3 regions of the Streptomyces sp. NPDC016640 genome follow, and region 1 is predicted to be linked to each of the others. Evidence: riboswitches for the same ligand, from Rfam matches in the RefSeq annotation. Region 1 holds a riboswitch; each other region holds the start of a gene.
The links. A riboswitch is a leader RNA that binds a small molecule or an ion and turns the genes downstream of it on or off. The one in region 1 is predicted to bind thiamine pyrophosphate.

Region 1 (10,267 bases):
TACGCCCTGGGGGCGGTGTGCGCGGCGATCCCGATCACCGTGGGCACCACGGCCGCCTCGGTGGCCATCTCCCTGCCCGCACATCAGGCCGACCGGCTGGTCCCCGCGGCGCAGCGACTGCAGGCCGAGATGGGGCGCCTGATCGGCTCGCTCGCGCTGTCTATCAGTATCTGAAAACTCACTCCTTGTGATCTGTTGTGTACGTTCAGCAAGATTCCCTCTAGTGTCACGGTCCATGCCCGGCCAGTCCGCGGCGAATGACGGGGTAGGCGATGCGCGAATCCGTACAGGCAGAGGTCATGATGAGCTTTCTCGTGTCGGAGGAGCTTTCCTTCCGCATCCCGGTGGAGCTGCGTTACGACACCTGTGATCCCTACGCCGTGCGGCTGACCTTCCACTTGCCCGGGGACGCCCCCGTAACCTGGGCTTTTGGCCGTGAGCTGCTGATCGACGGGGTGGGCCGGCCGTGCGGCGAGGGCGACGTCCGCGTCTCGCCGGTCGATCCCGAGACGCTGGGCGAGGTGCTGATCCGGCTTCAGGTCGGCAGTGATCAGGCGGTGTTCCGCTCTTCGACCGCACCGCTCGTGGCCTTCCTCGACCGCACCGACAAGCTGGTGCCGCTGGGCCAGGAAGGGGCGCTCGCCGACTTCGACGCCCACCTCGACGACGCCCTGGACCGGATCCTGGCGGAGCAGAGCGCCGGATGAAGCGTTACTCCAGTCGGGTGGCCTCCAGGCGGAACGCTTCCGCGCGTTTCGCCCCGCGGGGCGGGCATCAGCGCTTGCGGCGCCTGCCCCTTCCGCCGCGCGCCGCGGTCGGCCGGGCATCCGGTACCTGCCCGTGCTCCCGTGCCCCTGTCCGAGCCGTCGGACGATCGGCGGAGACCACCAGCGCGGCCAGAGCCGTGGTGACCGGCACCGAGGCCACAAGACCGATCGAACCGATCAGGGTGCGCACGATCTCCTCCGCGACCAGCTCGCTGTTGGCGACCGTTCCCACGCTGCTCTGCGCGATCGAGAACAGCAGCAGCAGCGGCAGCGCGGCGCCCGCGTAGGCGAGAACCAGCGTGTTGACCACGGACGCGATGTGATCACGGCCGATCCGGATGCCCGCGCGGTACAGCTCGCGCCAGCCCATCGACGGATTGGCGTCGTGCAGTTCCCAGACCGCGGAGGTCTGCGTGACCGTCACGTCGTCGAGCACACCCAGCGAACCGATGATGACGCCGGCCAGCAGCAGACCGCTCATGTCGATCTCGGGGTACAGGCCATGGATCAGACCGGTGTTGTCGTCGGTGTCGCCGGTGAGCGCGGCCCAGCCGATGAAGACCGAGCCCAGGATGCCGATCAGCAGCAGGGAGATCAGTGTGCCGAGCACCGCCACGGAAGTACGGGCCGACAGCCCGTGACAGAGGTACAAGGCGATCAGCATGATCGCACTCGCCCCCACCACCGCCACGACCAGCGGGTTCGAGCCCTGCAGGATCGCGGGCAGGACGAAGAAGTTGAGCACCAGGAAGCTGATCGCCAGCGCGACCAGCGCCATGACACCCCGCAGCCGTCCCACGGCCACGACGGCGAGCGCGAAGATGCCGGCGAGCAGCGCCAGGGGGAAACGCCGGTTCACGTCGGTGACCGAGTACTGCAGATCCTCGGGCGCCGAGGGCTCGTAGGCGACGACGACCCCCTGACCCTCGCTCAGCTGCCGCGACTGGTCCGGCTGCACGATCTCGTTGAACGTACGGCCCTTGTCCTCGCCGGTGTCGACCCGGATGGTCGCCTTCTTGCAGGTGCCGTTCGCCTGCTGCTGGGCGGAGGAGCCCTCGGCGGTGGAGGTGTCGCCGGTCGGGACGCCTCCGGAGGCGTTCACCGACTGGCAGCTCACCTCGACCACCTCGGTGACCGTGGCGCTCTGTGTCTGCCGGTCGAATCCGACACCGGTGCGCTCGTGCGCCGGGGCACCCCCCGGCCACAGCACCGCCAGTCCGATCAGCACCGCCGCGGCGAACGGGATCAGGATCGCCGAGATGACCCTGCGCAGATGACGGGACACGGGCGCTGCCGGGCCATGGCCATGACTGTGCCCATGGCCGTTTCCGGCACCGGATCCCGCGCCGGATCCGTTCGGTGGCTCAGGAGGGGGAAACGGGGGAGGCTGAGTCGAGGTCACCGACCGATCATCGCAAGAACGACGGGGGCCCTCTGTTCACCGCGCCAGAAATGACGCTAGCGTGGAGGCACCTTTTGTACACGCGGGAGCTCGGAGCACCGGGCTGAGAGGGCGCTGACCTCCGTCCCAACGATGTTTCACATGAAACATCACCGACATCGAGTGATGTTTCACACGGAACGTCGGCAGACGGAAACCGCTGCGTCGACCGCCGAACCTGTTACCGGGTAATGCCGGCGTAGGGAGTAGGTCTCACATGACCAGCAAGGACGCACGCACGCCTGCCTCCACACAGAACCCGACGGAGACGTCGGTGAACGGGGAGGCCGGGAAGTCCGTCGGCTGGCACAAGGCGTACGTCGAGGGCACACGCCCCGACCTGCGCGTGCCGGTCCGCCAGGTGCACCTCACCAACGGGCAGTCGGTCACCCTCTACGACACATCGGGCCCGTACACCGATCCGCTCGTCGACACCGACGTCCGCAGGGGGCTGGCTCCGCTGCGGGAGAACTGGATCACCGCCCGGGGCGACACGGAGGAGTACACGGGCCGCCCCGTCCGCCCCGAGGACGACGGGATCAAACACACCTCTCCGCGCGGGGGCCTGCGCAACCTGGACGCCGTCTTCCCGGGCCGGCCCCGCCTGCCGCGCCGGGGCCGCCCGGGCCGGCCGGTCACGCAGCTGGCGTACGCGCGGCGCGGCGAGATCACACCCGAGATGGAGTACGTGGCGATCAGGGAGAACGTCTCCCCCGAGGTGGTCCGCGAGGAGATCGAGGCGGGGCGGGCGGTGCTGCCGGCCAACATCAACCACCCGGAGATCGAGCCGATGATCATCGGCAAGCGGTTCCTGGTGAAGGTCAACGCCAACATCGGCAACTCCGCGGTGACGTCCTCCATCGAGGAGGAGGTCGAGAAGATGACCTGGGCGACCCGCTGGGGCGCCGACACGGTCATGGACCTCTCCACCGGCCGCAACATCCACACCACCCGGGAGTGGGTGCTGCGCAACTCCCCCGTGCCCATCGGTACCGTGCCGCTCTACCAGGCCCTGGAGAAGGTCGACGGCCGAGCCGAGGAACTGACCTGGGAGATCTACAAGGACACGGTCATCGAACAGGCCGAGCAGGGTGTGGACTACATGACGGTCCACGCGGGTGTGCGTCTGGCGTACGTGCCGCTCACCGCGAACCGCAAGACCGGAATCGTTTCGCGCGGCGGTTCGATCATGGCCGCGTGGTGCCTGGCGCACCACAGGGAATCGTTCCTGTACGAGAACTTCGAGGAGCTCTGTGAGATCCTCGCCGCGTACGACGTCACCTACTCGCTCGGCGACGGACTGCGGCCCGGCTCCATCGCGGACGCCAACGACGAGGCACAGTTCGCGGAGCTGCGCACGCTCGGGGAACTCAACCGGATCGCGAAGGGCTTCCACGTTCAGACCATGATCGAGGGCCCGGGACATGTCCCGATGCACAAGATCAAGGAGAACATCGACCTCCAGCAGGAGATCTGCGACGAGGCCCCGTTCTATACACTCGGCCCGCTGACGACTGACGTCGCGCCCGCGTACGACCACATCACCTCCGGCATCGGCGCCGCGATGATCGCCTGGTGGGGCACGGCCATGCTCTGCTACGTCACGCCCAAGGAGCACCTGGGCCTGCCCAACCGTGACGACGTCAAGACCGGCGTCATCACCTACAAGATCGCCGCGCATGCCGCCGACCTAGCCAAGGGGCACCCGGGAGCACAGGAGTGGGACGACGCGCTGTCCGACGCCCGCTTCGAGTTCCGGTGGGAGGACCAGTTCAACCTCGCCCTCGACCCGGACACGGCACGTGAGTTCCACGACGAGACCCTCCCGGCGGAACCCGCCAAGACGGCCCACTTCTGCTCGATGTGCGGTCCGAAGTTCTGCTCGATGAAGATCTCGCAGGACATCCGCCGAGAGCACGGCGGCAGCCGGGCCGAGATCGAGGAGGGCATGGCGCAGAAGTCGAAGGAGTTCGCGGCGGCGGGCAGTCGCGTGTACCTGCCGATCGTGGACTGATCGGGAACTGACGACGGTCCGGTCCGGGTGCGGCTCCGGCCTGGGCGGCGGCCCCGGTCCGGGTGCGGCCCCGGGCCGGGCGGCGGAGCGGTGGCTCGCCGGACGGCAGGTGCGGGGGTGGTGCTCATGGCGGTGGCGCGCCGTGAGCGGCACGCTCCGGGTACCGGGCCGGCCGGTTCCCCCTCCCCTTTCCCGGACCGGGTCGGCAGACTGGCCCCATGACAGCAGGTTCGATGAGCAAGGGATCCAATCTTTCCGTCGATGCCCCCGTGGTGCGCGTTGAGCTCGCCTGGGTGCCCGGGCCCGGGGTGCCCGACATCGACGCCTCGGCCCTGCTCCTCACGGCGGCCGGACGCGTGCGGGACGACGGCGACTTCGTCTTCTACAACCAGCCGCGGCACGCGTCCGGCGCCGTGACGCACCAGGGGAAGCGAAGTGCTCCCGGTGCCGCGGCGGACACGGTGGAGGTGGACCTCCGCTCGGTGGAACCGGTGGTCGAGCGGATCGTGCTGTGCGCTTCGGCCGACGGCGGGACGTTCGGGCAGGTGCCTGGGCTGGTGCTCCGGCTGCTCGACGCCGGGTCGGGCTCCGAGCTCGCCCGCTTCGACATGGCGGCGGGGACCGAGACCGCCTTCATCGGCGGCGAGCTGTACCGGCGACAGGGCACGTGGAAGTTCCGCGCCGTGGGGCAGGGGTATGCATCCGGGCTCGCGGGGCTGGCCACGGACTTCGGCATCACCGTGGACGAACCCTCCCCGGCGGCCATCGGGCCCCAGGCGTCCTCCGTTCCCCCGCCGGTTCCCCCCGCGGTGCCGGTCGCGCCCGCCCGGCCCGCCACGGCAGACCCCGGCGCCCCGCGTCTCACCAAGGGTGAGGAGCGGCTGCCCGTGGACATGCGCAAGCGGCTGTCCCTGCGCAAGGAGCAGGTGGCGGTCAGTCTGCGCAAGCACGGGGCCACCGGCGTCACCGCGCGCGTCATCCTCGTACTGGACGCCTCGGGGTCCATGTCCTTCCTGTATTCCAAGGGGGTCGTGGCCGATGTCGTCGAGCGGATGGCCGCGGTCGCGGCACAACTGGACGACGACGGGGAGATGCAGGCCTGGACGTTCGCCTCGAACCCGGCCCGGTTGCCGGATCTGCGGCTCGGGGAGCTTCCCGAGTGGCTGCGGCTGCACGTGCGGGTGGGGGAGATGGGCCTCTTCCGGCGCGGGCGGAAGAAGGGGCTGGATCCGAGCCAGGTCGACATGCGGGACGTCGGCATCCAGAACGAGGAGCAGAAGGTCATCGCCGAGGTGCGCGCGTTCGTCCGGGACCATCCCGCGTCCGCTCCGACCCTCGTCCTGTTCTTCTCCGACGGTGGCGTCTACCGCAACAGCGAGATCGAACGCGAACTTCGCGAAGCGGTGGAGGAGCCGGTGTTCTGGCAGTTCGTGGGGCTGGGCCGGTCGAACTACGGCGTGCTGGAGCGGTTCGACACGCTGCCCGGGCGCCGTGTCGACAACGTAGGGTTCTTCGCCGTCGACGACATCAGCACCGTGCCGGACCCGGAGCTGTACGACCGTCTGCTGTCCGAGTTCCCGTCGTGGATCACGGCCGCGGGACGGGCGGGCATCCTCTGACGACCCGCCGCCCCGGCTCCCGCCCGGGGGCGGGGACCTCCCGGAGGACTGTGCCTCGGGAGGGCTCCGTCCCCCAGGGAGTCACTCCGGCTGGTGTTCCGGACCTCCGAAGTCCGGGCTCGAATAGTCCGGACTGGAATAACTCGGCCGGGTGCCGCGGGCCGGGCCTTCTCCGGGGCTGGTGAAACCCGGCCGGCCGTATCCGAGGTGCGGGATACGGCCGGCCGGCGCGGGCGGCACCGTGTGCTGGAGCGCGGTGGCCGTCGCCGGGTCGGTGAGCGCGTCCCGCAGGAACGGCAGGATCCCCCGCTCCAGCAGGGCCTCGCGCCAGGCGTCCCTGGCCCGGGTCACCTCCTCGTCGAGCTCGTCGTACGTGCCGCCGAGCGCCGAGGGCTTGTTGCGCAGCGCGGTGATCAGCAGACCCACGGCGGCGACGAGGATGGCCACCGCCGTCACCGCGCCGAACACCCAGCCGGTGGTGAGCATGGTCCGCGCGAACGCGGCGCCGGGGTCGAGCATCCGCAGGACGTAGCCGACGAGCAGGAAGATCGCGGCCGCGGTTCCGGCCAGGACGGGTGCCAGGACGGCGACGACGGCGACGGCGCCCGCCCCGGCGGTCTCGGCGACCTCGCCCATGGTGGCGGCGAGCCCCACAGCGCGCGTGCCCGGTTCGGTGGAGCCGGACTCGTGGACGGACGGGTCGGACGGCGACGACGGCCGGCGCAGTTCCTCGCGGACCTTCACATAGTGCCGGTACTCGGTCGCCGCGGCCGCCGTGATGATCGGGCCGGCGTTGAGCGCCATCGTGCGCAGCTGCTCCGAGTCCAGCCGCTGTCCGGCAGCGGCCGTTTCCTGGATCTGTGGTGCGGAGCGCAGCGCCTCGTCGAGAATCCGCCCGTATTCCTGGCGGTCCTCGCTCAGCAGGTGCTGCGGAACGCTGTTCATGTGCATCCCCCGATGCTCCGTAGGGCTTGGGGGCTCGGCATGCTGACGAGCCGTCGGGCAGAAACGGAGGGGAGCCTGCTACGGATAAGCCGATGGTAGAGCCGTGACGGTGTGCGGTGACAGGGGGTTCACCGAATTCGCCGTGCGCGGGATGCGTCCGAGAACCGGCGAACGACGTTTCCGTGAAGCCTCAGACACCGAGCGGCAGTTGCTGGACCAGCAGTTTTCCGGCCATCGTCACGCCGCCGTCCATCGCGATGGCGAGTCCGTCGGCGTAGACATGCGGTCCGGCGACCACGGGGCCGCTGTCGTCCTCGCCGTCCTCGGAGCCGACTTCGCCCAGCAGATAGGGAATCGGGCTGTGACCGTGAACGACCCGGGTGCCACCGTACGTATCCAGCAGGGAGCGCACGGCGTCGGCGCCGCCCTCGTCGCGGAAGGAGAACCGCTTGGTGAACTTGCGGAACAGGTCCCAGACCTCGTCGGCGTCGTTACGGGTGAGCGTTTCGCGGACGGTGTCGTTGACCTCCTCGATGGAGCGGCCGTAGTCGAGGTAGGCGGTGGTGTCGGAGTGGAGCAGCAGATGGCCGTCGACCTCCTCGACGGCGTCGAGGCGGGCCATCCACTGCAGGTGGTGGTCCTGGAGGCGGTCCATGTCGGTCTTCTGGCCGCCGTTGAGCAGCCAGGCCGCCTGGAAGGTGGCGGTGCCCGCGCCGGAGTTGACGGGGGTGTCGCCGAACCGCTTGGCGCCGAGCAGCAGCAGTTCGTGGTTGCCCATGAGGGCCTTGCAGTAGCCGCCGGCCGCGGCGGCCTCGGCGGACAGCCGCATCACGAGGTCGATGACGCCGATGCCGTCCGGGCCGCGGTCGGTGAAGTCGCCGAGGAACCACAGCCGCGCGGTGCCGGCGCACCACTGGCCCGCCGCGTCGACGAGGCCCTGCTCCCGGAGGGCGGCCACCAGCTCGTCGAGATAGCCGTGGACGTCGCCGACCACGTACAGCGGTCCTTGACCGGTGGTGGGCTGGGGGGCGGGGACGGACGCGGGGTCGACGGTCACCTGAACAGTGTCACCCCGGTTGATGACCGGGAGGTCCCGCTGGGTGGGCGTGTATCCCTCCGGATAGGCCTCCTCCGACGGTGGGACGACGTCACCCGGGTGGGTGCTGTGGGCATACGGACCGGCGTCGTTGACGTACGCGGGTACCCGGAAGTCGCGCACCGTCGCCGTGCGCTCCACCTCGGGTCCCGGACCGGCCCCCTGAGTCATCGACCCCTCCACCATCGCGCCGCATCTGCACCGCGTCGGACTGCCTGGTCGCAGCGGCCCGCGGTGTCGTGGGCCCATCATAGGAATGCGGATCGCGCTGTGTGATGACCCAGGGGTGGTGAATCGGAGCAAGACCCCGGGTCGCTGTGGCTTTCGCCCCGTTTGAGCCGGTGTTCGGCGGCCTGGTGACCGCCCTGGCCACGCGTCCGCCGCGGGTGGCGGGCGCGCCTGCGAGAAGGGCCCGGTCCGATTCCCTCGGAGGAGTGGCCGGGCAGCGCCCTCCTTGACCCCTCCGCAGCCTCCGGGAATCTCCGCCAGGGAGGCTCTCCCCTCCGCACGGGGTCCACGGAGCCACGGGGTCCACGGGCGGGGAGCCCGCCCCCGCCCGTGGGCCGGTGTCACGTTCCGTTCGGTGATCGCGGCGGGCTGACCGTCGTACGGGGCGGACGGCGCTGCGAGGAGGTGCGCACGATCAGCTCGGTCGGTATGACCTGCTCCACCGGATGGTCCGCATCGACCCCCTCGATGGCGTCGATGAGCAGCTGGACCACCGCCGTGCCGATGCGGCGCGGTTTCAGGGAGAGCGTGGTGACGGGCGGCTCGGTGTTCGCGTAGACGGTGGACTCGCTGCAGCAGACCAGCAGCAGGTCGTCCGGGACGCGCAGACCGTAGCGGCGGGCGGCGGCGAGCAGGTCGGTGCCGTTGGGGTCGAACAGGCCGTAGACGGCGTCGGGGCGGTCGGGACGGGCGAGCAGCCGGTCGGCGGCGACGGCGCCCGCGCACGGGTCGTGCGCGGGATAGGCCTCGTACACCGGTTCCTGGCCGACCCGCTCGCACCAGCGCAGGTACGCGGTGGTCGACAGATGGGTGTAGGTGTCGGTCGTGGTGCCGGTGAGCAGGCCGATGCGGCGGGCACCGGCGCCGGCGAGGTGGTCGAGGATGCCGAGGACCGCGGCCTCGTGGTCGTTGTCGACCCAGGCCGTGACCGGCAGCGAGCCGGCCGGCCGGCCGTCGGAGACGACCGGTAACCCCTGGCGGACCAGTTCGCTGACCACCGGGTCCTGGTCGGAGGGGTCGATGACGACCGTGCCGTCCAGGGCGACGTTGGACCACACGTCGTGGCGGGAGGTCGCGGGCAGGATGACGAGGGCGTAGCCGCGGGCGAGCGCGGCCGAGGTGGCGGCGCGCGCCATCTCGGCGAAGTACGCGAACTCGGTGAAGGTGAAAGGTTCATCCCCGTACGTGGTCACGGTCAGGCCGATGAGTCCGGACTTCCCGGTGCGGAGCGTACGGGCGGCGGCCGAGGGGCGGTACCCCAGTCTGTCGGCCACCTCGCGGACGTGGCGCCGGGTGGCGTCCGGGAGCCGGCCCTTGCCGTTGAGGGCGTCGGAGACGGTCGTGATGGAGACTCCGGCGGCGGCGGCCACGTCCCTGATGCCCGCTCTGCCCGGCCGGCCGCCTCGGCGTGAGGTATCCGCGCGGCTCACCTGGTGCTTCCCTGCTGCTGTCATGGCGAGCCGATAGTAGGGCTCATGCGGTGGGGTAGGGCGGACGCATATGCACACATCGACAGGCACGTTTCTGCAAGATCATTAGTGCCCAATACCCTGGGAAAACAAGGGTGTTGAGCGTTCCAATGCCAGTACCTGGCGTGTCGGCGCATGCGTGCCTGGCGAGGGTGTGATGTTGCGAAGAGGTCTCAACTCACCTGCACGGGGGACGCGCGCCACGGCGCGAGACACCGGCGCGTAGATATATGTGCGGCGCGCCCCTGGCTCGCGCGCCTTTCATACACCTTCGAGCGATGTTGCCCCTGTTGCTCTTGTGACTGACGAGGCATGCGCGAGCCCTCGCCGCACCTATACGCAGCGGCGGTGAATCCTCATAAGGTGAGCAGTATTGGATGTCGGCGGCGGTCATGGGCCGCCGGTCTTCGCGAGGAGGACTGCGGTGAGCGAGACGAGCCCCAAACTGCGCGCCGAGCTGGAGGGGGTCCCCACCTACAAGCCGGGCAGGCCGGCGGCCACCGGCGGACCGGTGGCGTACAAACTGTCCTCCAACGAGAACCCCTATCCGCCACTGCCGGGTGTGATGGAGATCGTGACGGCCGCGGCCTCCTCCTTCAACCGCTACCCGGACATGGCCTGTACGGCCCTGACGGCCGAGCTCTCCGACCGCTTCGCCGTTCCCGCGTCCCACGTGGCCACCGGAACC
Region 2 (10,267 bases), on a different contig from region 1:
CGGAGTTCACCAAGAAGGAGATCGTGGACGCCACCAGGAGCAGCGAGGTGCTGCTCGCGCTGAGCGCCGAGAGCCGCGAGAAGGTCGACGAGCTGGTGGAGAAGGCCGTCGCGGCGGGCGGTTCGGTCACCGGCGAGACCCAGGACCACGGTTTCATGTACGGCCGCGCCTTCGACGACCTCGACGGCCACACCTGGGAGGTCGTGTGGATGGACCCGGCCGCGGTGGAGGGCTGAGGGACCGCCGGGGGCCCGGGACCCGACAAGCCCTAGCATGGGCGGGTGCAGACGAGCCCCGCCCATGCCCTCGATCACGGGGACCGCGAGATAGAGACGCTCCAGAAGTTCGACGCGATCGTCTCCGCCCGCGGAGCCCTCTCCGGATTCCGTGTCCAGGCCGTCGATCTGACGGACCGGACACGGGAGTTGCTCACCACCGACACCGCCGGGGCCGTCTTCCTCGGCTGCCGGATGCGTCCGGACGCGGCGGACAAGCTGCGCGCCGACGGCGCTCTGCTCCTCCCGCCCGTCCCCGGTCTCCCCTTCGACCCCTACCGGGGGCATCTCTACACGCCCGGTGAGCTGTTCGCCTCGCTCGACGAGGGCTACGAGGCGACCCCGGACGCGCTGTCCTACGCCTGGTTCCAGCGGACCAGGGCGGACGGCGACGTCTTCGCCTCCATGCTGCGCGCGGTCCACGACGACTCCATGTCCGACGCCCTCGACGAACTCCTGCGCGGGGCGCGGGTCGTGGGCGTGATGGGCGGTCATGCGACGGCCCGCGGCACCGAGGGGTTCCGGGGGGCCGCCCGGCTCGGACGGGCGCTGACCCACGCCGGTTTCACGGTGGCGACCGGTGGCGGTCCGGGCGCGATGGAGGCCGCGAACCTCGGCGCCTACGCGGCCCCGTACGACGACGCCATGCTGGACGAGGCCTGCCGGCTCCTCGCCGCCGCGCCCTCGTTCACGCCGTCGGTCACCGACTGGGCGCGCGCCTCCTTCGAGGTGCGCACCCGCTGGCCGGAGGGCAACCACTCGATCGGCATCCCCACCTGGTTCTACGGCCACGAGCCGCCCAACGCCTTCGCCTCCCGCATCGCGAAGTACTTCGCCAACGCCACCCGCGAGGACGGCCTGCTGGCCCGCTGCAACGCGGGCGTGGTGTTCCTGCCGGGTGCCGCCGGTACCGTGCAGGAGGTCTTCGACAACGCGACGCCGAACTACTACGAGTCGCGCGGTGAGCCCACACCCATGGTGCTGGTGAACCGGGCCCACTGGACGGAGAGGCTGCCTGCCTGGCCGCTGCTCCGCTCGCTCGCCCGGGAGCGCTCGATGGAGGCGCGGATCGCCCTGGTGGACCGGATCGAGGAGGCACCCGAGGCGTTGAAACGTCTGGGTGGTTAATAAAAAGGCAAAACTCGCCCCCGTAGTAAGCATATGCGTTGACACTACTTATGCAACGCTTATAGACCTGGGTTTCACATGGGAGTGCTGATGCTTCGTCAACACTCCCTCAACCCCCCGCATTTGCGTACCCATGTAAAGGACAAACGTGGCAGTTCTGTCCGTATCCCGCCGCACGGCCTCGCGCACGTTGCGTGCCCTCGGTGTCGTCTCCGCCTCCGCCGCGCTCGCGCTCGGTGTCGTCGGCAACGCCGTGGCCTGCAACATCAACGAGTTCTCGGCCGAGGCCAAGTGTGCCGGTGACAAGGGCGTCATCACCGTCACCGACGTGGACCCGGCCGGGGTTCCCGCCACCGTCACCGTGTTCCAGAACAGCGGTGCCGGTGAGACAAAGATCGGCGAGCAGGTGGTCAAGGGCACCCGCGAGGGCACCACCATCACCTTCGAGGAGGACTGGAAGCCGAACGCCGAGTACCGCATCCACGTCGAGGCGAAGCCCTACGTCGACGAGGACATCAAGCCGAACCTGGTCACGCCGGCGACGGCCTGCAAGAAGGCGGAGGAGGAGACCCCGGCTCCGACGCCCAGCACCCCGGAGGAGGAGACGCCCTCCGCCCCCGCCGAGGAGCCCGGCACGCCGACCCCGTCGGCGTCCGAGAGCGAGAGCACCCCTCCGGCGGACACGGCGAGCAACGCGCCGTCCCCGGCCGGTGAGTCGAACCTCGCCGAGACCGGCGCCAACTCCAACACCGGTCTCATCGCCGGTGTCGCGGGCGCGCTGGTCGTGGTCGGCGGTGGCGCGGTCTTCTTCGGCATGCGCCGCCGTGGGGCGAACAACAGCGGAAGCTGACGTCTCGCGGACACCGCGGTGACTCCGGTGGCCCGTCCCCGTCCGGGGGCGGGCCACCTGCGTTGCGGACCGCGTCCGGCGGGGGCACCGGCACACGTGGAGACACCGGCCCACACGGGGCGCCGCCCCACGCGGGGCGTCAGCCCAGTACGACGATCTCCGCCGCGTCGAACTCCACCCCGACCTCGTCCCCGACCTCCGGCGCGGTCCTGAGCGCGCAGGCCGCCTCCAGGTGGGGCGCGTCCTCGGGCCGGAGGCGGACGGCGACATGGGTGCCGCGGAAGGTGCGTGCGGCGACCGTGCAGCGCAGGCCCTCGCCGGCCGGGACCAGACGCACTCCGGCGGGACGTATCAGCAGCGTCCGACCGCCGTGCGGGGCGTCCTCCGGCACGGGGACCTTGCCCCAGGGGGTCACGGCGAGCGCGTCGCCCACCGTGGCCTCGACCACGTTCTCGAAGCCGAGGAAGCGCGCCACGAAGGCGTCGGCCGGCCGCTGCCACACCTCCAGGGGCGTTCCGGACTGGGCGATCCGCCCGTCCCGCATCACCACCACCCGGTCGGCCAGCGCGAACGCCTCCCCCTGGTCATGGGTCACGGCGAGCACGGTGGTGCCCAGCCGGCCGAACAGCTCCCGTAGTTCGACGACGAGGCGTTCCCGGAGCGAGCGGTCGAGCTGGCCGAGCGGCTCGTCGAGCATCAGCAGCCGGGGGCTCGGGGCGAGCGCACGGGCCAGCGCCACCCGCTGCTGCTCACCGCCGGACAGCGCGGCGACGGCCCGCCCGGCCGCCCCCGGCAGTCCCACCAGCTCCAGCAACTCCCGTACACGAGCCGCCTGTTCCGTGCGCGTTGCCCCGTGCATGCGCAGCCCGAAGGCGACGTTCCCGCCCACGTCCCGCTGGGGGAAGAGCTGGTGGTCCTGGAACATCAGTCCCACCCCGCGCCGGTGCGCGGGCGCATCCGTCCGGTCGTGTCCGTCGATCCGGATCCGCCCGGAGTCGAGGGGCTGCAGCCCGGCCACCGCCCGCAGCAGCGTGGACTTCCCGCTGCCGCTGGGCCCCAGCACGCACACGATCTCGTGCTCGGCGACCTGCAGACCGACGGCGTCCAGCACCGCCCGTCCCCCGAAGCGGACGGTCGCGTCCTCCAGGCTCAGCAGCATCTAGAACTCCCCGGTCCGGTCGGTCCGCAGCCGCTCCAGCACGAGCAGCGCCACCGCGCACACGATCATCAGAATCGTCGACAAGGCCATCGCCTGGCCGTAGTTGAGGTCCCCGGGCCGGCCCAGCAGCCGTGCCACGGCCACCGGCAGCGTCGGGTTGTCCGGCCGCGCGATGAACACGGTCGCCCCGAACTCCCCCAGCGACACCGCGAAGGCGAACCCCGCCGCGATCAGCAGCGCCCGCCGCACCATCGGCAGGTCCACCTCCCGCCACGCCCGCCACGGCGACGCCCCGAGCACCGCCGCCGCCTCCCGCAGCCGTACGTCCACGGCCCGCAGCACCGGCAGCATGATCCGCACGACGAAGGGCACGCCGACCAGCGCCTGCGCGAGCGGGACCAGGATCCAGGAGGCCCTGAGGTCCAGCGGCGGCTCGTCGAGGGCGATCAGGAAGCCGAAGCCGACCGTCACCGCGGACACCCCGAGCGGCAGCATCAGCAGCGCGTCGAAGCCGCGCACCAGCCGGCCCGCGTCCCGCCGGGTCAGCGCGACGGAGGCGAGGGAACCGACCAGCACGGCGATGGCGGTGGCGGCGAGGGCGTACCGCAGCGAGTTGCCGACCGCCTCGACCGGCGCGACCAGGAACACTCCCCCGTCGTCCCGGGTCAGCGCCCGGTAGTAGCCGAGGCCGGCGTCGGCGAAGGACCGTTCCACCAGCACCGCGAGCGGCAGCAGGAGCAGGACGGCGACGGTGGCCACGACGCCGGCCAGCAGCGCCCACTGCCCGGCGCCGCGCGGCCTGCGCGCGGTCACCGAGGCGTCCACCAGCCGCAGCGCGGTCTCCCGCCGCCGTACGGTCCAGGCGTGCAGGGCGAGGACCGCGGCCACGGCGACGAACTGGATCATCGTCAGGACGGCGGCCGTGGACAGGTCGAAGATCTCGGCGGTCTGCCGGTAGATCTCCACCTCGAGGGTGGAGAAGGTGGGCCCGCCCAGGATCTGCACCACTCCGAAGCTGGTGAAGGTGAACAGGAAGACCATCAGCGCGGCGGCCGCCACGGCGGGCGCGAGCGCGGGCAGGGTGACGGTCCGCCAGGCCGCGAACCGGGAGGCGCCGAGCATCCGCGCCGCCTCCTCCTGCCGCGGGTCGAGCTGGGACCAGAGTCCGCCCACGGTCCGCACGACGACGGCGTAGTTGAAGAAGACGTGCGCGAGCAGGATCGCCCACACGGTGGTGTCCAGCCGCACGCCCCACAGCTCGTCGAGGAGTCCGCCGCGACCGACGAGCGCCATGAACGCCGTTCCGACCACGACCGTGGGCAGCACGAACGGCACGGTGACCACCGCCCGCAGCACCTGCTTGCCGGGGAAGTCGAGGCGGGCGAAGACGTAGGCGCCGGGCAGCGCGACCAGCAGGGTGAGGGCGGTGGAGACGAGGGCCTGCCAGGTGGTGAACCACAGGACCTGCCGGACGTCGGGCTGCGCCAGTACGTCGCCGATCCGCCCGAGGTGCCAGGTCCCGTCGGCCTTCAGTCCGCGCGCGACGATCGCGGCGACGGGATGGGCGAAGAAGACGGCGAAGAACGCGACGGGCACGGCCATCAGGCCGAGCCGCGCCGCGCTCCCGCGCCGTGTCGCCGCGGTTCGCCTCACTTCAGTACGAGCGAGGTCCACGACTTGACCCACCGGTCACGGTTGGCGGCGATCTCCGCCGGGTCCATGGTCTGCGGGTCCTTCGCCTGCGGCCCGAACTCGGTGAACTCCGCGGGCACCCGGGCGTCCTCGCGCACCGGGTAGACGAACATGTTGAGCGGCATGTCGTCCTGGAACGGCTTGCTGATGAGGAAGTCGAGCAGCGCCTTGCCGCCCTCGGGGTTCCCGGCGTTGCTCAGCAGTCCGGCGTACTCGACCTGGCGGAAGCAGGTGCCCTCGGCGACGCCGGTGGGTGCGGTGTCCGGCTTCGGGTCGGCGTAGATCACCTCGGCGGGCGGGGAGGAGGCGTAGGAGACCACCAGCGGACGGTCGGCCTTGGCCTGCTTGCCGCCGGCCGAGCCGGAGAACTCCTCGTTGTAGGCCTGCTCCCAGCCGTCGACCACCTTCACGCCGTTGGCCCTGAGCTTCTTCCAGTAGTCCTGCCAGCCTCCCCCGCTCCCGGCTTCGCCCGAGCGGGAGGTGTCCCCGTCGCCGTACTGCGCGGCGGTGCCGAGCAGGAAGCCGAGGCCGGGCGAGGAGGTGGAGGCGTTCTCGACGACGAGGAGGTCCTTGTACTCGGGCTTGATCAGGTCGTCGAAGGTCTTCGGCGGGGCCAGCTCGTGCTCGCTGAACCACGCCTTGTCGTAGTTGACGCACACGTCGCCGGTGTCGACGGGCGTGACCCGGTGCTTGTCCCGGTCCGCGCGGAACTCGTCCGGGATCAGGTCGGACCCCTTCGCCTCGTACGGCTGGAACAGCCCGTTGTCGAGGGCGCGGGAGAGCAGGGTGTTGTCGACGCCGAAGAAGACGTCGCCCTGGGGGTTGTCCTTGGTCAGGACGGCCTTGTTGACGGCCTGCCCGGCGTCGCCGTCCTCGAGGACCCTGACCCTGTAGCCGGACCGCTTCTCGAAGGCGGCGATGACGTCCTTCGACGCGGCCCACGAGTTGTGGCTGACGAGGGTCACGGTCCTGGACCCGCCGTCGCCACCCGTGCCGCCGTCGTCGGACGACCCGCACGCGGACAGCGTGACCAGTCCCAGCCCGACGGCCAGGACGGTGACCTTCTTGGTGATGCCCACTGGATTCCTCCTGGAGTGACCAGGAAGAGACGCGGCCCTGCCCGGAACCCTGTGACAGGTCCCGGGCAGGGCGCAACAGCTCGAGTGATGACCGATCTCCCTACCCAGAATGACCTGGGCGAGGTTCGGAGGGTCTGCGGCCGGTGCCGCACTCTCAGCGCTGTGGCGCTCCCCTGTCGGAATATGAAGATGTGCTTACACGGGTCACATTACCGTTCGCTCGCGGCGAGCTGACCGCACGCCCCGTCGATCTCCTGGCCACGGGTGTCCCGGATCGTCACCGGCACACCATGCGCGGCGATCGCCTCCAGGAACGCCTTCTCGTCCTCGGGCCGCGAGGCGGTCCACTGGGAGCCGGGCGTCGGATTGAGCGGGATGAGGTTGACGTGCACGGGCCGGCCCTTGAGCAGCCGTCCGAGGCGGTCACCGCGCCACGCCTGGTCGTTGATGTCCCGGATCAGGGCGTACTCGATGGACAGCCGGCGCCCGGACTTCGCCGCGTACTCGAAACCGGCGTCGAGCACCTCGCGCACCTTCCACCGCGTGTTCACGGGGACGAGGGTGTCGCGCAGCTCGTCGTCGGGGGCGTGCAGCGAGATGGCGAGGCGGCACTTGAAGCCCTCGTCGGAGAACCGGTGGATCGCGGGGACGAGGCCGACGGTCGAGACGGTGACCCCGCGCTGCGACAGCCCGAGCCCGTCCGGCTCGGGGTCGGTGAGGCGGCGGATCGCGCCCACGACCCGGTTGTAGTTGGCGAGCGGCTCGCCCATGCCCATGAACACGATGTTGGACAGCCGCGCCGGTCCGCCCGGGACCTCGCCGTCCCTGAGGGCCCGCATCCCGTCCACGATCTGGTGCACGATCTCGGCGGTGGACAGGTTCCGGTCGAGTCCGGCCTGGCCGGTGGCGCAGAACGGGCAGTTCATGCCGCAGCCCGCCTGCGAGCTGATGCACATGGTCACCCGGTCCGGGTAGCGCATGAGCACGGACTCGACGAGCGTGCCGTCGAACAGCTTCCACAGCGTCTTGCGAGTGGTGCCCTGGTCGGTCGACAGGTGCCGCACGACGGACATCAGCTCGGGAAGCAGCGCCTCCTGGAGCTTGCCGCGGGAGGCGGCCGGGATGTCGGTCCACTGCTCCGGATCGTGCGCGTACCGCGCGAAGTAGTGCTGCGAGAGCTGCTTGGCGCGGAACGGCTTCTCACCGGCCGCGGCGACCGCCTCCTTGCGCTCGGCGGGCGTGAGGTCGGCAAGGTGCCGCGGCGGCTTCTTGGCTCCGCGCGGCGCGACGAAAGTGAGTTCTCCGGGCTTAGGCATGACACGACCAGTGTCGCAGATCCACAAGGGTGTCCCGATCCGGCAGCGGTCGGGCCCCCGCCCTGGGAGGACGGGGGCCCGACGCGGCCGTGCGGGTACCGTCAGCCGGAGCCGACGAAGATCACCAGTAGCAGCCACACCACCGGCGCCGTCGGGAGCAGCGAGTCCAGCCGGTCCATGATGCCGCCGTGGCCGGGAAGCAGGGTGCCCATGTCCTTGATGCCCAGGTCCCGTTTGATCATGGACTCGCCCAGGTCGCCGAGGGTGGCGCTGGCGGCGACCGCGAGCCCCAGCAGCAGGCCCTGCCACCAGATGCCGTCGTCGATCAGGAAGTGCATGCACAGCGCGCCCGCCGCCATCGCGAAGGCCACCGCCCCCAGCAGGCCCTCGCGGGTCTTGCCGGGGCTGATCCGCGGGGCGAGCCTGTGCTTGCCGAAGCGCCAGCCGACGGCGTAGGCGCCGGTGTCGCTGACCACCGTCAGCGCCAGGAAGGTCAGGACCCGCCACGCGCCGTCGCCGGCCGTCAGCATCATGGCGACGAAGGTCGCCAGGAACGGTACGTAGAACGCCGCGAAGAGTCCCGCCGTGACGTCCTTGAGGTAGCCCTCGGGCGGTGCCGTCATCCGCCACAGCAGGACGGCCAGCGCGGTGAGCGCCATGACCACCCAGGCGCCCTCGGCCCCCCGGGCGTACCCGGCGACGATCATGGCCGCGCCGCCGGCCGCGAGGGGCACGAAGGGCACCTTGATGCCCTTGCGCTCGTCGAGCCGCTTGGTCAGCTCCCACAGGCCCACCACGGCGGCGACGGCGACCACGCCGACGAAGGCGGCCTTGACGACGAACAGCGACGCGACGATCACCACGCCGAGTCCGACGCCGACGCCTATCGCGGCGCCGAGATCGCGCCCCGCGCTCTTCCTCTGCGGCACGGGTGCCGGCTGCGGGGCGTCGGGCATGGGCTCCGGATTCTGCGGCACCTCCCCCGGCAGGGGTCGGGCCCGCGTCGGCTCGTCTCGGAACAGAGGGCCGCTCAGCCGAGCGGCATCCCGGTTCCCGTCCTGGTCACCGCCGCGTTCGGGTACCTCGGGCCCGATGGGCACGGGGCGAGTCTGCTGCGCGTAGTGCGCATCGTACGCGGGACCCGCCGGGGCAACCCCCCGGCCGGGTCCCTGGTCGGACGGCCCCCAGTACCCGGTCTGCGGCGCCCCCCAGGAAGAGTCGTTCATCAGACCTCGAGCAGCTCCGCTTCCTTGTGCTTCAGGAGCTCGTCCACCTGGGCGACGTACTTCGCCGTGGTGTCGTCGAGCTCCTTCTCCGCACGGCGGCCCTCGTCCTCGCCGACCTCGCCGTCCTTGACCAGCTTGTCGATGGCGTCCTTGGCCTTGCGGCGCACGGAGCGGATGGAGACCTTGGCGTCCTCACCCTTGCCCTTGGCGACCTTGATGTACTCGCGGCGGCGCTCCTCGGTCAGCTCGGGGAACACCACTCGGATGATATTGCCGTCGTTGCTCGGGTTGACGCCCAGGTCGGAGTCGCGGATCGCCTGCTCGATGTTGCGCAGCGCGCTCTTGTCGAACGGCGTCACCACGGCCATGCGCGGCTCCGGCACGGAGAACGAGGCCAGCTGGTTGATCGGCGTCGGCGCGCCGTAGTAGTCGGCCACGATCTTGTTGAACATCGCCGGGTGCGCACGACCGGTGCGGATCGCGGCGAAGTCCTCCTTGGCGACCACGACGGCCTTCTCCATCTTCTCCTCGGCCTCGAGGAGGGTCTCTTCGATCACCACTTGCTCCTGCGTGTCTTGAGTAGGCCCGGCTGCGGTTCCCTGTCGGGGCGGCGGCCGGCTGCGTCGCGTCTTCTTCCTGCACGGTTTCCGACCGGCAGGACATTGTCCATCCCCCGGTCAGTCGCGGTCGGCTTGGTCACCCACAAGCGTGCCGATCTTCTCACCCTTGACGGCGCGGGCGATATTGCCCGCCTTCAGGAGCTCGAAGACGACGATCGGGAGGCTGTTGTCACGGCAGAGCGTGACGGCCGTGGCGTCGGCGACCTTCAGATTCCGGGTGATGACCTCGCCGTAGCCGAGCGCGTCGAACTTCACGGCGTCCGGGTTGGTCTTCGGGTCCGAGTCGTAGACCCCGTCCACCCCGTTCTTGCCCATGAGCAGCGCCTCGGCGTCGATCTCCAGGGCGCGCTGGGCGGCGGTGGTGTCGGTGGAGAAGTACGGCATGCCCATACCGGCGCCGAAGATGACCACGCGCCCCTTCTCCAGGTGCCGTACGGCGCGCAGCGGGATGTACGGCTCGGCGACCTGCCCCATGGTGATGGCGGTCTGCACGCGGCAGTCGACGCCCTCCTTCTCCAGGAAGTCCTGGAGGGCGAGGCAGTTCATCACCGTGCCGAGCATGCCCATGTAGTCGGAGCGGGCCCGGTCCATGCCGCGTACCTGGAGTTCGGCGCCGCGGAAGAAGTTGCCGCCGCCGATGACGATCGCGATCTGCGCGCCGTCCCGTACGACGGCCGCGATCTCGCGTGCGATGGCGTGCACCACGTCGGGGTCGACGCCCAGGCCCCCGCCGCCGGAGAAGGCCTCTCCGGACAGCTTCAGCAGAAACCGGCCGCGTACTTTGCCGTCGTCGCTCTTCTCGGCCTTGGTGGTCATCGGGATCCCGCCTCTTTCACGTGTTGCACATACGAAGAAGGCCATTGCCGGTGGGGCGTGTTTCGCATCCCATACGGCAATGGCCTCCTCGTCAGATCTGCTGTCG
Region 3 (10,267 bases), on a different contig from region 1:
CCGCAGCCGCGCGGCGAACTCCGCGGCCGCCGCACCCGGGTCGTCGGCCTCGGTGAGGGCGCGGACGACGACGACCCGGCGGGCGCCGGCGGCCAGGACCTCGTCGAGGTTGCCGAGGTCGATGCCGCCGATGGCGAACCAGGGGCGGTCGGTGCCGAGGGCGGCGGTGTACCGGACCAGGTCCAGGCCGGGGGCGTGGCGGCCGGGCTTGGTGGGGGTGGGCCAGCAGGGCCCGGTGCAGAAGTAGTCCACGCCGGGCTGGACGGCCGCCGCGGCGGCCTCGGACTCGGTGTGGGTGGAGCGGCCGACGAGGACGCCGTCGCCCAGGACGGCGCGGGCGGCGGGGACGGGCAGGTCGCCCTGGCCGAGGTGGAGGACGTCGGCGCCGGCGGCGTGGGCGACGTCCGCGCGGTCGTTGACCGCGAGCAGCCTGCCGTGCCGGGCGCAGGCGTCCGCGAGGACCGCCAGGTGCTCCAACTCCTCGCCGGCCTCCATGCCCTTGTCCCGCAGCTGCACGATGTCGACCCCGCCGGCCAGGACCGCGTCGAGGAACTCCGCGAGGTCGCCCTGCCGCTTGCGGGCGTCGGTGCAGAGATAGACCCGGGCGTCGGCGAGCCGGGCGCGAACGGTGTCGGTCATAGGGATGTCCCCCGGGGTTCGGTGGTGGCGTACGGACCCGGCGGGCCGGTGTGCCGCCGGCACGCGCCGCCCCGCCCGTCAGGAGCCGGCGGAGCGCCGGCCGCAACGGACCCTATGCGACCCTGTGCCGCCGCTCCGCGCCCCGCGGCGAGAACACCCCGCGGGGCCCCGGGCCGCTCCGGGCGGGACGGACGGCATGGGTGGGCCGTCGGCCGGGGCGCGCGGCGCCCCGGCCGGTGTCGTTCGTGCGGGCGGCGCCACGCGCGGTGGCGCCGGGACGGATCCGTCGGTGGGATGCGGGTCAGACCGCGAGCGCCTGGGCCCGGCGCTTCACCTCCGTGCCACGGTTCTCGCCGAGTGCCTGCGCGGGCGTGCCCGGCAGCGAGGGGTCGGGGGTGAAGAGCCACTCCAGCATCTCTTCGTCCGTGAAGCCGTCGTCCCGCAGCAGCGTCAGGGTCCCGGTCAGGCCCTTGACCACCTTGTCCTCGTCGATGAAGGCGGCGGGAACGTGCAGCGCGCGGTTCTCACCCCGGCGTACGGCGATGAGCTGGCCATCCTTGACCAGCTGCCGGACGCGCGTCACCTCGACGCCGAGCTTCTCGGCGATGTCGGGGAGAGTGAGCCAGGCGGGGACGAGAGCATCGATCTTTGCGTCAATCTCGGTCACGGGACAAGCCTGCCACCTGCCACTGACAGTCGGAAGCCAGCCCCGTCCACCCGGGCGGGCGCGTCGCCCGGACGCGCCCGCCCGAAGGGCGCCCCGCCGGCGTGTCAGGCCGTCGCCGACTTCAGCGGCCGGGCCGGATCCGCCAGCAGGCGCGCGTCCATCGCCGTGCCCGCCTCGATCAGTCTGCGCCCCTGCGCCAGGTCCCGGGGGCGCCCCACCGCGAGCAGCGCGACCAGCCGGGTTCCACGGAGCCAGCAGACGCTCCACGCGGCGTCGGAGGGGTCCCCCCGCCACACGGTCCGGTCGGCGTCCGCGTGGTGCCCCGCGTACTGCACGAAGCGCCCGAACTGCTCGGACCAGAAGTACGGCACCGGGTCGTACACCGCCGGGGCCCGGCCGGCGGACGCGCCGAGGATGTTCTCGGCGACGGTGCGCGGCCCCTGGAGGGCGTTGTCCCAGTGGTGGACCAGCAGACGCTCGCCGTAGCGCCCGGACGGGAAGGACGCGCAGTCCCCGACCGCGTACACGTCGGGAAGGGAGGTCGCCAGATGCCGGTCGGCCACGACCTCGCCCCGCTCCCCCAGCCCGATCCCGGAGCCCGCCAGCCAGGCCGTGGCGGGCCGGGCCCCGATCCCGACGACCACGGCACCGGCGGGCAGCCGCGAACCGTCGTCCAGGAGTACGGCGCCGGGCTCGACGCCCGTCACGCGCGTGCGTGTGCGCAGCACGACACCGGCGTCCGCGTACCAGCCGGTCATGGGGGCGCTCACCTCGGCGGGCAGCGCCTCGGCGAGCGGCCGCCCGGCGGTCTCCACGACGGTGACCGCGCAGCCCGCCCCGCGTGCCGCGGTGGCGAACTCCGCGCCGATCCAGCCGGCCCCGACCACCACGATGTCGTGCTGGCGCGCGAGTACCGGCCGCAGCCGTTCGGCGTCGTCCAGGGTGCGCAGCAGATGCACCCCGGGGACCCCCTCCGCGCCCGGCAGCCGGACCGGCTCCGCACCGGTGGCGACCACCAGGACGTCGTAGGGGACGGGGCCGCCCTCCGTGTCCAGTTCGTGGTCCCCGGGGCGCAGGCCGAGCACCTCGCAGCCGAGCCGCAGGTCGATGCCGAGTTCTTCGAAGTCGACGTCGAAGGCGGAGCCCTCGGCGGTGCCGAGCAGCACCGCCTTGGACAACGGCGGCCGGTCGTAGGGCTGGTGGGGTTCCGCGCCGATCAGGGTCACGGTGCCGGTGAAGCCCTGTTCCCGCAGGGCGACCGCGGTCCGCACACCGGCCATGCCCGCGCCCGCCACCACCACCCGCCGCGGCTCGGACGGTCCCGGTTCCTGCGTCTGCTCGCTCACCCGATCACCATAGACACCCGGCCGTGGGGCGCGGCCGGCTCCTGCCGTCCGGCGGCTCCTCCACCACGCTGGTGCCGTTGCCCGGCCGCGACTCCCGCTCCCGCCTCCCCGCCGGCCCACGGGGGCGGGGACGAGTCCGTCGAGGGACCTGCGGGACGGGACGACCACCCCCGGCCGGGGGTGGTCGTGGGCGAGGGGCGGGCGGGCCACGCGCGGGCTCCCTTACAGGGCGGGTGTGCCGGGGGCTAGGGTGGCCGACGTAAAGCACTCGCGGGAGCCCGGACGCACCGGGCTGAGAGGGAGGCTGGCGGCCTCCGACCGTACGAACCTGATCCGGGTCATGCCGGCGAAGGGAGGGGCTGGACGCCCATGTCGCCCACGCGCAGCACAGACGTCCTCGTCGTCGGGGGCGGGATCATCGGTCTGGTCACGGCCTGGCGGGCCGCGCAGCGCGGTCTCGCCACGGCCGTGGTGGATCCCGAGCCGGGCGGCGGGGCCGCCCGGGTGGCCGCCGGGATGCTGGCCGCCGTCACGGAACTGCACTACGGCGAGGAGACCCTGCTGGGTCTGAACCTCGCCTCCGCGCGGCGCTACCCCGGCTTCGCGGCCGAGCTGACCGAACTGACCGGCCAGGAGCTCGGCTACCGCCGGTGCGGCACCCTCGCGGTGGCGCTGGACGCCGACGACCGCGCCCATCTGCGGGAGCTGCACGCCCTGCAGCAGCGGTCGGGGCTGGACTCGCAGTGGCTGTCCGGGCGGGAGTGCCGGCGGCTGGAACCGATGCTCGCGCCGGGTGTGCGCGGCGGTCTGCGGGTGGACGGCGACCACCAGGTCGATCCGCGCCGGCTGGCGGCCGCGCTGGTGACGGCCTGCGTGCGGACCGGCGTGACCGTCCACCGCGCGTGGGCCGGGCGGCTGCTCGTCGCGGGGGGCCGGGCGACGGGCGTGGTCACCGCCGACGGCACCGAGCTGGGCGCCGGGCAGGTGGTGCTGGCCGCGGGCAGTCTCAGCGGGCGGCTCGCGGGCGTCCCCGAGGACGTGCTGCCTCCCGTGCGCCCCGTGAAGGGACAGGTCGTACGGCTGACGATGCCCGAGCGGCCCGGTCCCTTCCTGAGCCGGACCGTGCGGGCCGTGGTGCGCGGCAGCCAGGTCTATCTGGTGCCGCGCGAGAACGGCGAGCTGGTCGTCGGCGCGACCAGCGAGGAGCTGGGCTGGGACACGACGGTGACCGCGGGCGGCGTGTACGAACTGCTGCGCGACGCCCACGAGCTCGTCCCCGGGATCACCGAACTGCCGCTCACCGAGACCCGGGCCGGGCTGCGCCCCGGCTCCCCCGACAACGCGCCGCTGCTCGGCCCGACCGGTCTCGACGGACTGCTGCTGGCCACCGGCCACTACCGCAACGGCGTCCTGCTGACGCCGGTGACCGGCGACGCCATGGCGCACGCCCTGACCACCGGTGAACTGCCGGAGGAGGCCCGTCCCTTCACCCCGCGGCGCTTCGGCGCCGCCGTCCCCACGGAGCAGCCCGCGTGAACGCCTCGGTCACCGTCTCGGTCAACGGGGAGCCCCGGGAGTTCGCGCCCGGCACCGCCCTCGACCTCGTCGTGCGGTCGCTCACCGCGGCGCCCTCGGGAGTGGCCGCCGCCCTCAACGAAACCGTCGTCCCGCGCGCGCAGTGGCCCACCACCCCCCTCGCGGACGGGGACCGGGTGGAAGTCCTCACCGCCGTCCAAGGAGGCTGACCATGGCCGACGATCCGTTCGTCCTCGGCGGTACGTCCTTCACGTCCCGCCTGATCATGGGCACCGGCGGGGCGCCGAGCCTCGACGTGCTGGAGCGGGCGCTGGTGGCGTCCGGGACGGAGCTCACGACCGTCGCGATGCGGCGGGTGGACCCCTCGGTGCGCGGCTCCGTGCTGTCGGTGCTGGAGCGGCTCGGCATCCGGGTGCTGCCGAACACCGCGGGCTGCTTCACCGCCGGGGAGGCCGTGCTCACGGCGCGTCTGGCCCGGGAGGCGCTCGGTACCGATCTGGTCAAGCTGGAGGTCGTCGCCGACGAGCGGACGCTGCTGCCGGACCCGATCGAACTGCTGGAGGCGGCGGAGACGCTGGTCGACGACGGGTTCACGGTGCTGCCGTACACCAACGACGATCCGGTGCTGGCGCGGAAGCTGGAGGACGCCGGCTGCGCGGCGATCATGCCGCTGGGGTCGCCGATCGGGTCGGGGCTGGGGATCCGCAACCCGCACAACTTCCAGTTGATCGTGGAGCACGCGCGTGTGCCGGTGATCCTGGACGCGGGGGCGGGGACGGCGTCGGACGCGGCGCTGGCGATGGAGCTGGGGTGCGCGGGGGTGATGCTGGCGTCCGCGGTCACCCGGGCGCAGGAGCCGGTGCTGATGGCCTCCGCGATGCGGTGCGCGGTGGAGGCGGGGCGGCTGGCCCGGCTGGCGGGGCGCATTCCGCGGCGGCATTTCGCGTCGGCGTCCTCTCCCGCGGAGGGGCTGGCCGCGCTGGATCCGGAGCGGCCGGCGTTCCAGGGCTCCGGCCGGGCCGGGAGCGGGTTGCGCCCGCCGGGTGCCGCCGCGCCCGCTCTCCCCCCGGGCTCCCCGCTTCCGGGTGCGGGTGCGGCGCGTCACAGGTCCGCTCCAACGGGGGGTGAACGGGGCGGGGGTGTCGGCGGGGACTCGTAGACTCACCGCGTGGACACGACCCTTCAGGACCCTCTGGTCGGGCAGGTGCTCGACGGCCGGTACCGCGTCGACGCGCGGATCGCGGTCGGCGGGATGGCCACGGTCTACCGGGCCGTGGACACCCGCCTGGACCGCGTCCTCGCCCTCAAGGTGATGCACCCCTCCCTCGCCGTCGACGTCTCGTTCGTCGAGCGGTTCATCCGCGAGGCGAAGTCGGTCGCCCGCCTGGACCACCCGAACGTGGTGCAGGTGTTCGACCAGGGCGCCGACGGGGCGTACGTCTACCTGGCGATGGAGTACATCGCCGGCTGCACCCTGCGCGACGTGCTGCGCGAGCGCGGCGCGCTCCAGCCGCGGGCCGCGCTGGACATCCTGGAGCCGGTGCTGGCCGCCCTCGGCGCGGCGCACCGGGCCGGGTTCGTGCACCGGGACATGAAGCCCGAGAACGTGCTGATAGGGGACGACGGCCGGGTCAAGGTCGCCGACTTCGGGCTGGTGCGCGCCGTGGACACGGTGACGAACACCACGGGCACCGTGCTGGGCACGGTCTCCTACCTGGCCCCGGAGCAGATCGAGAGCGGCGCCGCCGACCCCCGGGTGGACGTCTACGCCTGCGGCATCCTCCTCTACGAGATGCTGACCGGCGTCAAGCCGCACGACGGCGACTCCCCCGCGATCGTGCTCTACAAGCACCTGCACGACGACGTGCCGCCCCCGTCGGCCGCCGTGCCCGGCATGGCGTACGAGCTGGACGAGCTGGTCGCGTCGGCGACCGCGCGCACTCCCGGGGTCCGTCCGCACGACGCGGTGGCTCTGCTGGCGCAGGTCCGCCGGGGCCGCGGCCGGCTCGGTGCCGAGCAGCTCGACGCGGTGCCGCCGCAGGCGCTGACGGCGGAGCACGACAACGCCGGGGACCGTACGAGCGTCATCCCGCGCGCGCTGACGTCCCCCACGCCCGGCTTCGCCCGCGCGGGGGGACCCCCGTCCCGCCCGCTGCCGGCCGACGAGGGCGACGGCGGCGCGGCGGACTCCTCCCACCGCACCAGCCGGTTCCGGTCCCCGCCGCCGCTGCCGCCCCGGCGCCGGACGGCGCTGCGGCGCGGCCCGATGGCGGCCGTCGTGGCCGTGCTCCTGGTCCTCGGGCTCGGCACCGGCGTGTGGTACATCAACTCCGGCCAGTTCACCAAGGTCCCGCCGCTGCTGGCGAAGACCGAGCGGGAGGCCCGGGACCGGCTGGCGGACGCGGGCCTGGACGTCGGGCAGGTCGAGGAGGCGTACAGCGACACGGTGGAGCGGGGCACGGTGATCAGCACGGACCCGGCCGTGGGCGCCCGCATCCGCGGCCACGACCCGGTGTCGCTCACGATCTCCAAGGGTCCGCAGACCGTGCGGGTGCCCGACCTCGACGGCTACCCGCTGGACAAGGCCCGCTCCCTGCTGGAGGACGAGGGCCTGGAGCCCGGCATGGTCACCCGGGCGTTCAGCGAGGACGTGGCCCGGGGCTCGGTGGTCTCCACCGAACCGGGCAAGGGCACCGAGGTCCGGGCGGGCTCGGCGGTGGCGCTCACTGTGAGCAGGGGCAGCCCGGTGGACGTGCCGGACGTGACCGGGGACGACCCGGCGGACGCACGGTCCGAACTGCGGGAGGCCGGCCTCGAGGTGAGGATCGCCGACGAGCGGGTCACCTCCGGGCACGACGCGGGTCGGGTGGCCCGGCAGTCCCCGGGCGCCGGCCGCCGGCTCGCCGAGGGCGACACCGTGACGCTGACGCTGTCCAAGGGCCCGGAGATGATCGGGGTGCCGGACGTGGTCGGCGACAGCGTGGACGAGGCCAGGGAGAAGCTGGAGGGCGCCGGGTTCCGGGTGGAGGAGGACCGCGGACTGCTCGACCTGTTCGGCGACACCGTCGAGGGCCAGTCCGTGGCCGGCGGCGACACCGCGCCCAAGGGGTCGACGATCACCGTCGAGATCGGCTGATCCCGGGAATCCACCGGCGGGCGGGCCCGGCGCTCATGGCACCCTGGGTGGGTGAAGAGTCACCTGTCCGGATCCGCCCGCAACCCGGTCGGCGGCCACGTCCCCGTGGCCGGCGGTCTGCACTCCGTCGGTCTGTCCTACGCCCGTGAGCTGAACGCCGAGGCCGTGCAGGTCTTCGTCGCCAATCCGCGCGGCTGGGCCACGCCGGCCGGCGATCCGAAGCAGGACGAGGCGTTCCGCGCGGCCTGTGCGGCCGGGTCGATCCCGGCGTACGTGCACGCCCCGTATCTGATCAACTTCGGTTCCCACACCGAGGCGACCGCCGAGCGGTCCGTGGAGTCGTTGCGGCACTCGCTGCGGCGCGGGCGGGAGATCGGCGCGCTGGGCGTGGTGGTGCACACCGGCAGCGCGACGGGCGGGCGGGAGCGGCCGGTGGCGCTGCGGCAGGTGCGCGAGTACCTGCTGCCGCTGCTCGACGAGCTCACCCACGACGACGACCCGTTCCTGCTGCTGGAGTCGACCGCCGGCCAGGGTTCCTCGCTGTGCTCACGGACCTGGGACTTCGGACCGTACTTCGAGGCGCTGGACGCCCACCCGAAGCTCGGTGTCTGCCTGGACACCTGCCATGTCTTCGCGGCCGGCCACGACCTGACCGGGCCCGGCGGGATGCATCGGACGCTGGATCTGCTGGTGGGGACGGTCGGCGAGGGACGGCTGAAACTGATCCACGCCAATGACTCCATGGATGTGGTCGGCGCCCATAAGGACCGGCACGCGAACATAGGTGCCGGACACATCGGTGAGGGCCCCTTCCGGGCCTTGATGACGCACCCGGCGACCGAGGGCGTACCGCTGGTCATCGAAACCCCCGGCGGCAAGGAGGGGCACGCGGCGGACGTGGAGCGGCTCAAGAAACTCCGGGACCGCTGACCTCCCGCACTCCTCAGAGCTCGGGGCCCTCCCCGGGCTCCTCCTGGTAGGAGTAGCGCTGTTCCCGCCACGGGTCGCCGACGTTGTGGTACCCGCGCTCCTCCCAGAAGCCCCGGCGGTCGGCGGTCATGTACTCCACACCGCGGACCCATTTGGGGCCCTTCCAGGCGTACAGGTGGGGGACGACCAGGCGCAGCGGGAAGCCGTGCTCGGCGGTCAGCAGTTCGCCGTCCTTGTGGGTGGCGAAGAGGGCGCGCTCGGACATGAAGTCCTCCAGCCGCAGGTTGGAGCTGAACCCGTACTCCGCCCACACCATCACATGGGTGACGTCCGGCGCGGGCGGGGCGATCTCCACGACGGTGCGCGCCGGTATCCCGCCCCACTCGGCGCCGATCATGCTGAACTTGGTGACGCAGTGCAGATCGGCCACGACGGTGGTGTACGGCAGGGCCGTGAACTCCTCGTGGTTCCAGCAGTGCTTCTCACCGTCGGCGGTGGCGCCGAAGATCCGGAAGTCCCAGCGCTCGGGCCGGAACTTGGGGACCGGTCCGTAGTGCGTGACCGGCCAGCCCTTCTGCAGTCGCTGCCCCGGCGGGAGCTCGGACCGCGCCGCTTCCCGTGACGCGCGCTCCCCCGATTCGCGTTCCGCCGGCTGACCCATGGCTCCATCCTGACAGACCGGGGACGAGATCCCTGAACCAGGTTCGGCGAAATCGGTCAATCAGGCATTGAATTGACCAAGCATGGACTTACTTACTAAGTGAAGACTTACTGGACTATCTTCCGCGTCGAGTGCAATCATGCGCCCCAACCGCCAGATCCCCCGCGCGGAAGGAGCCCATGCGATGCAGGGCGACCCCGAGGTCCTCGAATTCCTGAACGAGCAGCTGACCGCCGAGCTCACGGCGATCAACCAGTACTTCCTGCACTCGAAGCTGCAGGACCACAAGGGCTGGACGAAACTCGCCCAGTACACGCGCGCCGAGTCCTTCGACGAGATGCGGCACGCGGAAGTGCTCACCGACCGCATCCTGCTGCTCGACGGCCTGCCGAACTACCAGCGGCTGTTCCACGTCCGGGTGGGCCAGACGGTGACCGAGATGTTCCAGGCCGACCGGGAGATCGAGCTCGAGGCGATCGACCGGCTGCGCCGCGGGGTGGAGGTCATGCGCCACAAGGGGGACATCACGTCGGCCAACGTCTTCGAGGCGATCCTCGCCGACGAGGAGCACCACATCGACTACCTGGACACGCAGCTGGAGCTGATCGAGAAGCTCGGTGAGGCGCTGTACCTGTCGACGGTCATCGAGCAGTCCCAGTCCGACGCCTCGGGCCCGGGGACCGGCGGCTTCTCGACGCACTAGGGCCGCGTCAGCCGGGACCGGCGGGCCCTAAGCGGCTTCCGGCAGTTCCGCCGCGAGGGACGGGGCCTCCTGGCCGGTCAGCTCCCGACGGGGGCAGGCACCGCGGCCCAGCAGCGCCTGGATGCGCCGCACACAGCCGCCGCAGTCGGTACCGGCCTTGCAGGCGGAGGCGATCTGCCGCGGGGTGCACGCCCCCGCTTCCGCGTGACTCCTCACCTGTTCCTCGGTCACGCCGAAGCAACTGCAGACGAACACGCGGTTCACCTCCCGCCGAAGTACTGGCCGTACCCCACCGGCCTGATCGGTGAGGCAAACCTAACCTTACCTGTGGTCCGGAGGGCACAAAAGTGGGGTGGGGCGCGGATCCCTGTGATCCGCGCCCCACCCCTTCGCCGGTGTCACCGGCGGTGCCGGTCACTGGTCGCGGTACATCTCCGCGACGAGGAACGCCAGGTCCAGCGACTGGCTGCGGTTGAGCCGGGGGTCGCAGGCCGTCTCGTAGCGCTGGTGCAGGTCGTCGACGAAGATCTCGTCGCCGCCGCCCACGCACTCGGTGACGTCGTCGCCGGTGAGCTCCACGTGGATGCCGCCCGGGTGGGTGCCGAGACCCTTGTGCACCTCGAAGAAGCCCTTGACCTCGTCGAGCACG

Region 2: it holds a riboswitch for thiamine pyrophosphate, as region 1 does, so the genes downstream of both, ACF07S_RS20160 (thiamine ABC transporter substrate binding subunit) here and thiC (phosphomethylpyrimidine synthase ThiC) in region 1, are expected to answer to the same signal.
Region 3: it holds a riboswitch for thiamine pyrophosphate, as region 1 does, so the genes downstream of both, thiO (glycine oxidase ThiO) here and thiC (phosphomethylpyrimidine synthase ThiC) in region 1, are expected to answer to the same signal.

Annotation. Positions count from the first base shown of each region.
Region 1 is NZ_JBIBRG010000006.1:265,429-275,695, forward strand. Features, by position in the region: gene ACF07S_RS15180 (IclR family transcriptional regulator) at 1-174, shown strand, start outside; gene ACF07S_RS15185 (SsgA family sporulation/cell division regulator) at 273-707, shown strand; gene ACF07S_RS15190 (YibE/F family protein) at 775-2,169, opposite strand; TPP riboswitch at 2,242-2,431, shown strand; gene thiC (phosphomethylpyrimidine synthase ThiC) at 2,426-4,222, shown strand; gene ACF07S_RS15200 (VWA domain-containing protein) at 4,441-5,841, shown strand; gene ACF07S_RS15205 (hypothetical protein) at 5,923-6,792, opposite strand; gene ACF07S_RS15210 (metallophosphoesterase) at 6,977-8,068, opposite strand; gene ACF07S_RS15215 (LacI family DNA-binding transcriptional regulator) at 8,452-9,564, opposite strand; gene hisC (histidinol-phosphate transaminase) at 10,004-10,267, shown strand, end outside.
Region 2 is NZ_JBIBRG010000009.1:110,902-121,168, forward strand. Features, by position in the region: gene ACF07S_RS20135 (VOC family protein) at 1-236, shown strand, start outside; gene ACF07S_RS20140 (LOG family protein) at 282-1,403, shown strand; gene ACF07S_RS20145 (LAETG motif-containing sortase-dependent surface protein) at 1,552-2,253, shown strand; gene ACF07S_RS20150 (ABC transporter ATP-binding protein) at 2,393-3,412, opposite strand; gene ACF07S_RS20155 (ABC transporter permease) at 3,413-5,014, opposite strand; gene ACF07S_RS20160 (thiamine ABC transporter substrate binding subunit) at 5,062-6,183, opposite strand; TPP riboswitch at 6,263-6,368, opposite strand; gene rlmN (23S rRNA (adenine(2503)-C(2))-methyltransferase RlmN) at 6,393-7,499, opposite strand; gene ACF07S_RS20170 (phosphatidate cytidylyltransferase) at 7,601-8,725, opposite strand; gene frr (ribosome recycling factor) at 8,725-9,282, opposite strand; gene pyrH (UMP kinase) at 9,403-10,161, opposite strand.
Region 3 is NZ_JBIBRG010000005.1:180,309-190,575, forward strand. Features, by position in the region: gene thiE (thiamine phosphate synthase) at 1-639, opposite strand, end outside; gene ACF07S_RS12880 (Rv2175c family DNA-binding protein) at 941-1,306, opposite strand; gene ACF07S_RS12885 (NAD(P)/FAD-dependent oxidoreductase) at 1,411-2,652, opposite strand; TPP riboswitch at 2,913-3,024, shown strand; gene thiO (glycine oxidase ThiO) at 3,022-4,188, shown strand; gene thiS (sulfur carrier protein ThiS) at 4,185-4,397, shown strand; partial or broken gene ACF07S_RS12900 (thiazole synthase) at 4,400-5,191, shown strand; gene pknB (Stk1 family PASTA domain-containing Ser/Thr kinase) at 5,357-7,324, shown strand; gene ACF07S_RS12910 (deoxyribonuclease IV) at 7,376-8,254, shown strand; gene ACF07S_RS12915 (sulfite oxidase-like oxidoreductase) at 8,268-8,915, opposite strand; gene bfr (bacterioferritin) at 9,100-9,618, shown strand; gene ACF07S_RS12925 (bacterioferritin-associated ferredoxin) at 9,646-9,873, opposite strand; gene ACF07S_RS12930 (class II 3-deoxy-7-phosphoheptulonate synthase) at 10,033-10,267, opposite strand, start outside.